2 regions of the Pseudonocardia sp. NPDC046786 genome follow, and region 1 is predicted to be linked to the other one. Evidence: riboswitches for the same ligand, from Rfam matches in the RefSeq annotation. Region 1 holds a riboswitch; the other holds the start of a gene.

Region 1 (4,152 bases):
TCCTGAGCCCGGTGCTGGTGGGTCTGAGCGTGCTCGCGTCGTGGCCGTTGCTGCGTACGGCGCTGCCGGACGATCACCCGGGGATCCGTCACCCCCGGTGACGCGACGCAACGACCGGTCACGGTAGAATCGTGATCACAACGTGACTTTCACTCACCCGTGTGAGGGTTGCCACTTCAGGTGATCATCGGGTGCGTTCGCGCGCCCCGGGACGTTCACCTGAGCGGAGCCGCCGGACCACGACCCTTGCAAGGAGCCATGCCTCAGCAGCGCCCCCCCGAGCCCGGCCCCGGTGACGACCCGCGTGGGGTCCCCGGTGGACGCCGCCCCGCTCACCCGTTCCCCTCCGGCCGTCCCGTCGCACCGGACGCGCCGCGCGTCCCGGTCCAGCGCCGTTCCGCCCCGTCCCGGCCGCCGCAGGGTGCGCCCCCCGGCGTCCCGACGGCGCGGTCCCCGCGGGCCGTGCAGCGACCCACCCGGGTGGTGCCCGGCCCGGGCGTCCCGCAGAGCACGCCCCCGGGCGGCCACTCGCAGACCAGGGCGTACCCCGGCAGCCCGGGTGCGGCCGGTCCCGGCGGCCCGCACGGCCCGGTCGGCGGCGGTCCCGGCGGCCCCGCCGGTCCTGGTGGCCCGGGCGGTCCCGGTGGCGGCCGACCCGGCGGCGGTCCCGGCGGCGCGGACGGCGGCACCGAGAAGACCGGCGGTGAGACGTCGCTGAAGGCCGACCTGAACCCGACCAAGATCGCCGCGGGTGCCGGCGCCGCGGTCGTCACGGCGATCCTCGGGTCGTTCCTCGGTGCCGTCGGCACGGTGGTCGGCGCCGCACTCGGCTCGATCATCTCGACGCTCGCCACCACCCTGTTCACCCGCTCGATCGAGGTCAGCAAGGACAAGGCGGCCAAGGCGGTCGAGCTGGCGAAGAAGGGCGCGGTGCTGCCGGTGCGCGAGCCGGTCGTCCGCGGGGCCGCCGGCCCGACCGGCGAGGAGACCGTGCTGCTCGGCGCCGCGGCGGCACCGGGCCGGGCCCGCCGTGCCCCGGCGGAGCAGGCGCACGGCCGGTTCCGGCGGGTGCGTCTCACCCGCAAGTCGGTGATCGTGTCCGCGGTGATCGGCGTCGTCACCTTCGCCGTCTCGATGTTCCTGATCACCGGTATCGAGTTCATCAAGGGCTCGCCGCTCAGTGGCGGCGACGGCGGCACCTCGATCAGCCGCGCCGTCGGTGGCCCGCCGGCCACGGACACCACCGAGCAGGACGAGGGCGCGGGCTCCGGCGACAGCGGGTCGAGCGAGTCCGAGACCTCGACCGGGGAGACCGGCACCAGCACGTCCACCTCGGAGTCGGCGGAGAGCACCGCCACCTCGGAGCCCGGTCAGGAGAGCGGATCCGGCTCGGGGCAGGGCGACTCGCTGCAGGACCGGCTGAACCGGGTGCTGCCGACCGAGCAGCCCGAGTCCGGCCGGCAGCAGTCCGGGCAGGACGGCGGCACCACCGGCGGCACCGGCTGAGCCCAGCGGTGCGGCCCGCCGGCGGCCCCGGCTCAGCGGTGCGGCGCGGGCGCGCCTGCTGCCTGCGTCCGATGGGGCAGGCGGGCGCGCAGCCGCTCGGCGGCGGCCCGCGGGTCCTCGGCGCCGGTGATCGCCCGGACGACCACGATCCGGGTGGCCCCGGCGTCGAGCACCTCGTCGAGCCGCTGCTCGTCGATCCCGCCGATCGCGAACCACGGCCGCTCCGGTGCCCGGTCCGCGACCGTGCGCACCAGGTCCAGGCCCGGGGCCGGACGGCCCGGCTTGGTCGGCGTCGGCCAGCACGGGCCCGCACAGAAGTAGTCGACGCCGTCCTCGACGGCCGCGGTGGCCGTCTCGTCGGCGCTGTGCGCGGACCGGCCGACGATCACGTCGTCGCCGACCACCCGGCGTGCCCAGCGCACCGGGAGATCGTCCTGGCCCAGGTGCAGCACGTCCGCCCCGGCAGCCAGCGCGACGTCCGCCCGGTCGTTCACCGCGAGCAGCGCACCGTGCCTGCGGCAGGCGTCTCCCAGTATCTCCAGGGCGGCCAGCTCGGTCCGCGCCTCCAGCGGCCCGTCCGGGCCGCCCTTGTCCCGCAGCTGGACGATGTCGACCCCGCCGGCGAGAACGGCGTCGGCGAAGCCGGCCAGGTCGCCCTGCTCGGAGCGGGCGTCGGTGCACAGGTAGAGGCGGGCGTCCGCGAGCCTGTCCAGGCGACGGACGCGGGTATCGGTGTGGGACACGGCCCGCACGGTACGGCGTAGCCTGACGGTGGCACGAGACGAACCACGGGAGCCCGGCGAGCGGGCTGAGAGGGGACCTGCCGCGGTCCCGACCGTCGAACCTGATCCGGGTCATGCCGGCGCAGGGAGTGAGGTGGAAGTTCCATGACCGCCCTTCGGAGCGGCCGGTTGGCCGTAGCCGGTGCCGGTGCCATCGGGCTGTCCGCGGCCCGCGAGGCGGCCCGGGCCGGCTGGCAGGTCACCGTGTTCGACCCGGCGCCGGCGACCGGGGCGTCCTGGGTGGCCGGCGGGATGCTGGCGCCGGTCACCGAGGCGTGGCCGGGCGAGGAGGACCTGCTGGCGCTCGGGCTGGACTCGGTCGCACGCTGGCCGGAGTTCGCCCGCGCCCTGTCCGACGACGCCGGGACCGACGCCGGGATGCATCCCGAGGGCACCGTCGTCGTCGCCACCGGCTCCGGGGACCGGGACGAGCTGAACTCGCTCGCCGGGTACCTGGAGTCGCTGGACCGGCCGGTGCAGCGGATGACCGGCCGCGAGCTGCGCCGGCTCGAACCCGCGCTCGGCCCGGACGTCCGCGGCGGGCTGTCGGTGCCCGGCGACCCGTCGGTGGACAACCGGCGGCTGCTCGCCGCGCTGCGCACCGCCTGCGCGCGGCTCGGCGTCACCGTCGACGAGCGCGCCGTCACCGAGGTGCGGGAGACCGGCGGCCGGGTCGCCGGCGTGCGGCTGGCCGACGGCACCGCGATCGGCGCCGACGCGGTGCTGCTCGCCGCCGGGGCGCACTCGGCCGGCCTGCACCCGGTGCTGGACGGGCTGGTCCGCCCGGTGAAGGGCGAGATCCTGCGGCTGACCCGGCGGGCCGGCGCGCTGCCGCCGCCGTCGCGGACGGTGCGCGCACTCGTCGACGGACGCCCGGTGTACGCCGTCCCCCGCGTGGTACCCGGACACGGGGACCTGGTGATCGGTGCGACGACCGCGGAGAACGGGTTCGACACGGCCGTCACGGTCGGCGGGGTGCGGGACCTGCTCCGGGACGCCGAACGGGTGCTGCCCGGGATCGCCGAGTACGAACTGACCGAGACGGCGGCCGGACTGCGCCCGGGGAGCCGGGACAACCTGCCGCTGATCGGCCGGATCGGGCCGGACGGGATGTTCGTGGCGACCGGGCACGGGCGCAACGGCATGCTGCTCGTCCCGGTCACCGCCGCCGCGGTCGCCGCGCTGCTGCGCGGCCGGGACGTGCCGGACACCGCCCGTGCGGCCGACCCCCGCCGGTTCGACCCGGTCGGGGCCGAGAGGAGCTGACGTTGCAGATCGTGCTGAACGGCGAGAGCCACGAGATCGAGGGCGACGGCGAGCCGGTGCTGGCCCGGGTGCTCGCCGACGCCGGGCTGCCCGCGCGGGGCATCGCGGTGGCCGTCGACGGCGAGGTGGTGCCGCGGGCGTCCTGGAACGAGCACCGGATCACCGACGGCGCGCGGGTCGAGGTGCTGACCGCGGTGCAGGGAGGATGACCATGACCGAACAGGCCGACGCGCCGCTGATCATCGGCGACGAGAAGTTCGACTCCCGGCTGATCATGGGGACCGGGGGTGCGGCGAACCTGGAGATCCTGGAGCGGGCGCTGGTCGCGTCCGGGACCGAGCTGACGACGGTGGCGCTGCGCCGGGTCGACGTCACCGGCGGGACCGGGCTGCTGGACCTGCTGCGCCGGCTCGGGATCCGGGTGCTGCCGAACACCGCGGGCTGCCGCACCGCCGCCGAGGCGGTGCTGACAGCACGGCTCGCGCGGGAGGCGCTGGAGACCGACCTGGTGAAGCTGGAGGTCGTCGCCGACGAGCGGACCCTGCTGCCGGATCCGGTGGAGCTCCTGGACGCCGCCGAGCAGCTGGTGGACGACGGG
Region 2 (4,152 bases), on a different contig from region 1:
ACGGCGGCGATCCGCGGATCGGTGAGCATCGCGCGGGTGCGCGGACGGGGCAGGTCCACCGGCACCACCCGGCGGACGGCGGCCGGGCGCGGCGAGAACACGACGACCCGGTCGGAGAGGAAGGCGGCCTCCCGCACGTCGTGCGTGATCAGCAGGGTGGTCCAGCCGTAGCGCCCGCGCATCGCGTCCAGCCACTCCTGCATGCCGGTGCGGGTGAGCGCGTCCAGCGCGCCGAACGGCTCGTCGAGCAGCAGCACCTCGCGCCCACCGACGACGGTGCGCAGCAGCGCCGCGCGCTGCCGCATCCCGCCGGAGAGCTCCCCCGGCCGGGACTGCTCGAACCCGGCCAGGCCGAACGGCTCGAACAGCTCCCCGGCGCGCGCCCTGGCCTCGCGGCGGGACACCCCGGCGACCTCCAGGCCGAGCGTGGTGTTGTCGAGCACGGTCCGCCACGGGAACAGCAGGTCCTGCTGCGGCATGTAGCCGAACGGCGCCCCGCGCACCGGGCCGCCGTCCACCGTGACCGTGCCGGTCGTCGTCGCGCCGTCCAGGATCCCGGTCAGCGCCCCGAACAGGGTGGACTTGCCGCAGCCGGACGGGCCGACCACCGAGACGAACTCGCCGGCCGCGACGTCCAGCGAGACGCCGGACAGCACCGGGCGATCGCCGTAGGACACCGCCAGGTCCCGCACCGAGACCTTCACCGGTGGTCCCCCCGGTACCACGGCGTGACCAGGCGCTGCACCAGGTAGGTCAGGCCGAACAGGGTCACCGACAGCGCGGCCGTCACGGCGACCGCGGCCAGCACCAGGTCGGTGCGGAACTGGTTGCGCTGCAGCTGCATGAAGATCCCCAGCCCGGCCCGGGCGCCGACGTACTCGGCGAAGATCGCGCCGGTCACGGCGTAGGTGATGGCGATCCGCAGCGAGGTGAAGAACGACGGCATCGCCCCGGGGAGCCGGACGTACCGGAACCGCTGCCAGCGGCTCGCGCCCATGCTCCGCAGCAGCGCCGTCGCCGACCGGTCGGTGGCCGCGAAGCCCTCGATCAGGCCGACCGCCACCGGGAAGAACGTCACCAGCGCGATGACCAGCACCTTCGGCAACAGCCCGAAGCCGAACCAGATGATCAGCAACGGGGCGATCGCGATCACCGGCAGGGTCTGCGAGGCGACCAGCAGCGGGGTCAGCGCGCGGCGCAGCCACGGCGAGAAGTCCACCGCCACCGCGACGGACCAGGCCACCATCAGCGACACCGCGAAGCCGATCGCCGTCACCTGGACCGTCGGCAGGGTGTTCGCCCACAGCGCGTCGCGGAACGCCCAGCCCTGTTCGAGCACCCGGGCCGGCGAGGGCAGCACCTGCGGGGCGACGCCGGACACGGTCACCGCGACCTGCCAGACCGCCAGCAGCAGCCCGACGACCAGCAGGGCCGGCCCGAGCCTGCGGATCACGGCGTCAGGTAGTCGTTGGTGAACCAGGTGGCGAAGTCCGGCAGCTCGGTGACCGGTGCGCCGTCCGGACCGGTGACCGAGCCGGTGGAGTACAGGAAGCCGGAGAACCCGGACCAGCGCTCGGCCGTCTGGAAGCCGACCCGGCCCTGCTCGTCGCGCAGGAAGCGCTCGGCGAGCATCGCGGCGCCGCGGTCGACCAGCTCGTCGGAGGTGAAGGCACCCGGGTTGGCCTCCTTCAGCATCCGGGCCGCCTCGGCCGGGTCGTCGGCGGCGAGCCGGTAGCCGCGCTGCACCGCGCCGACGAACGCGCGGGCCCGCTCCGGGTCCTGGGCGAGCCGGGTGGAGTTGCCGATGAGCAGCACGTTGTAGGCGTCCGGGAAGCCGTAGTCGGTGTAGCGGAACGTCCGGATCGGCTCGCCGCGCAGCTCGGCCTCGATGCCCTCGACGTTGACGAACGGCTCGGTGAAGTCGGCCCGCCCGGCGTAGAGCGCCTCGTAGGCGGCGGTGTTGAGCACCTCGGTGGTGAACTCGCCGCGGCCGCCGGCGGCCCGGATGACGGCCTGCATCTTCGGGATCTCGCCCGGCCCGCCGAACCCGGCGTAGACCTTGCCGTCGAGGTCGCGCGGGGAGCGGATGTCGGCGCGGTCGGCGCGCACCGCGACCTCGGTGGCCCAGTGCTGCAGGATCGCCATCACCGAGGTGATGTCGGCGCCGGCGGCCCTGGAGAAGGTGAACGAGTCCTGGAAGCTGATGCCGAAGTCGGCGGCGCCGGTGCCGACCAGGGTGTCCGGCGAGGTGGCGTTCCAGGGCAGGAACTCCACGTCCAGGCCGGCCTCGTCGAAGTAGCCCGCCTGCTGGGCGACGAACAGCCCGAGGTGGTTGGTGTTGGGTGTCCAGTCCAGCGCCACCCGCACCGGTCCGGACGCCGGGGCGCCGCCGGAGCAGCCGGTGAGGACGAGCAGCAGCAGTGCCCCGAACAGGGACAGCACACGAGCGCGCACGGGGGCGGCCTCCCTACGCCGGTGTCAACCGGATCAGGTTCGAACGGTCGGCGGCCGGTCCTGCCGCCCTCTCAGCCTCGGTGCGCGGGCTCCCGCGGTACGTCCGGACGATATCCCAGCCGCGCCACCGCCCGGCGCCGTCACCCGGTCGATATCCTCGGGCCGACCACGGCGGTACACGGAAGGACGAGATGGCGGCCTCGCTCTGGCCCACGGGCGCTCCCGGGCGGCCCGCACCCGATCCCGGCCCGGCGCTCGTGCGGGTGGCGCTGCAGGCCGGCGCGACGTCCGTCGCACACGTCGACGTCGCGGCGATGCTGTCCGGGATCTGCGTGGCGCTGGTGCCCGCGGCCGGGGTCGCCGGCGCGGTGCTGGTCCTGCACGAGCCGGCCGACCCGCGCGATCCGGAGCGGCGGCGCGTGTTCGGCTCGGACACCGCGGCCACCCGGATCGGCCAGCTGCAGGCCCGTTCCGGCGCCGGTCCCGCGCTGCGCACCGCGCACGACGGCCGGGTGCTGGTCACGCCCGATCTCGCCCGGGCCGATCCGCCGGGCCTGGCCGCGGTCGCGGCCGGCTGCGGGCTGGTGCGGTCGCTGACCGTGCCGGTGCTCGTCGGCGCGCACGCCGCGGGCGCGCTGCAGCTGCTCGACCGCCGGGACTCCGCGGCCCGGCCGGCCGATCGGCTCGCCGGCGCGCTGCAGGTGGTGACGACGGCGCTCGCCGCCCGGATCCGCGACGTCCGCGAGCTGGCCCGGCTGGAGCAGCGCGCCGCCGCCCCGCGCGGCACCGGCCCCCGGCCGTCGTCCGGTGAGCGACCTCCGGACCGCACGGCGCTGATTCCGGCCGCCCGCCGCCCCGGGGTGCCGCCCGCCGGGCCGCGGGTCCCCGCCCAGCGGCGGGCCCGGCACCGGCGCGACGACGCCTGAGCGGCGGCCGGCTCAGCGCTCTGAGGGCGCGTGGTCGGCCTCGGCGGCGGCGCGCAGCGCCTGCAGCTGGACGTGCTCCTGCAGGTAGGCCGACACCCGCTGCCTGCTGACCCCGAACAGCCGGCCGATGCCGGCGATCGTCTCCCCCTCGGCGTGCAGGGCGACCGCCTCCTCACGGCGGAAGCGTCCCCCTATCGCGCCGAGACCGTCCAACGCTCGGGTGACGGTCTCGACGATCAACGGCCGCTCCTCGCGCGGTACGATCTCTCTCCAACCGAGGCCTCGGGCACGCAGTTCCTGCAGTTCGCGGACCCGTCGTCGGGCGAACTCCAGATCGGCGACGGAGGCGTCGAGTTGGGCACCCAGCGCGGCCAGCGCCCTGTCCGCGTCGTCGGCGCTCTCAGCGCTGCCGGCGCTGCCGGCGCCGTCAGGGTCGTCAGCGTTGTCCTCCGCCGTGGTCACACGAGTGAGGGTACGGGCCGGTGAGCCCGGCCCGGTGGAACGGCGTACCGTGAGAGCCCGCAAGGGGGGTTGCTCACTCGAATGGGTCAATCCGTGCAGGTGAGTGCCAACAGTGCCAACTTCGGAAACGGGAGAATCGGTATGGCGCGGTACGACGTCGTCATCGTCGGCGGTGGGTCGGCCGGTGCCGTGCTCGCCCATCGCCTGAGCGAGGATCCGTCGCGCACGGTGCTGATGCTGGAGGCCGGTCAGCCCGACCACCGCTGGGACCCGGTCATCCGGATGCCCGCGGCGCTCTCCCACGCCTGGG

Evidence for each region. Region 1 has a riboswitch for thiamine pyrophosphate ahead of thiO (glycine oxidase ThiO). Riboswitches for the same ligand answer to the same signal wherever they lie in the genome.
Region 2: it holds a riboswitch for thiamine pyrophosphate, as region 1 does, so the genes downstream of both, ABZ881_RS11585 (ABC transporter substrate-binding protein) here and thiO (glycine oxidase ThiO) in region 1, are expected to answer to the same signal.

The regions. Positions count from the first base shown of each region.
Region 1 is NZ_JBEYYF010000030.1:43,427-47,578, forward strand. It holds gene ABZ881_RS27220 (DUF3159 domain-containing protein) at 1-101, shown strand, start outside; gene ABZ881_RS27225 (hypothetical protein) at 463-1,506, shown strand; gene thiE (thiamine phosphate synthase) at 1,539-2,258, opposite strand; TPP riboswitch at 2,286-2,395, shown strand; gene thiO (glycine oxidase ThiO) at 2,394-3,554, shown strand; gene thiS (sulfur carrier protein ThiS) at 3,557-3,763, shown strand; gene ABZ881_RS27245 (thiazole synthase) at 3,766-4,152, shown strand, end outside.
Region 2 is NZ_JBEYYF010000007.1:215,379-219,530, forward strand. It holds gene ABZ881_RS11575 (ABC transporter ATP-binding protein) at 1-704, opposite strand, end outside; gene ABZ881_RS11580 (ABC transporter permease) at 701-1,453, opposite strand; gene ABZ881_RS11585 (ABC transporter substrate-binding protein) at 1,450-2,454, opposite strand; TPP riboswitch at 2,463-2,552, opposite strand; gene ABZ881_RS11590 (GAF domain-containing protein) at 2,646-3,380, shown strand; gene ABZ881_RS11595 (hypothetical protein) at 3,393-3,842, opposite strand; gene ABZ881_RS11600 (choline dehydrogenase) at 3,984-4,152, shown strand, end outside.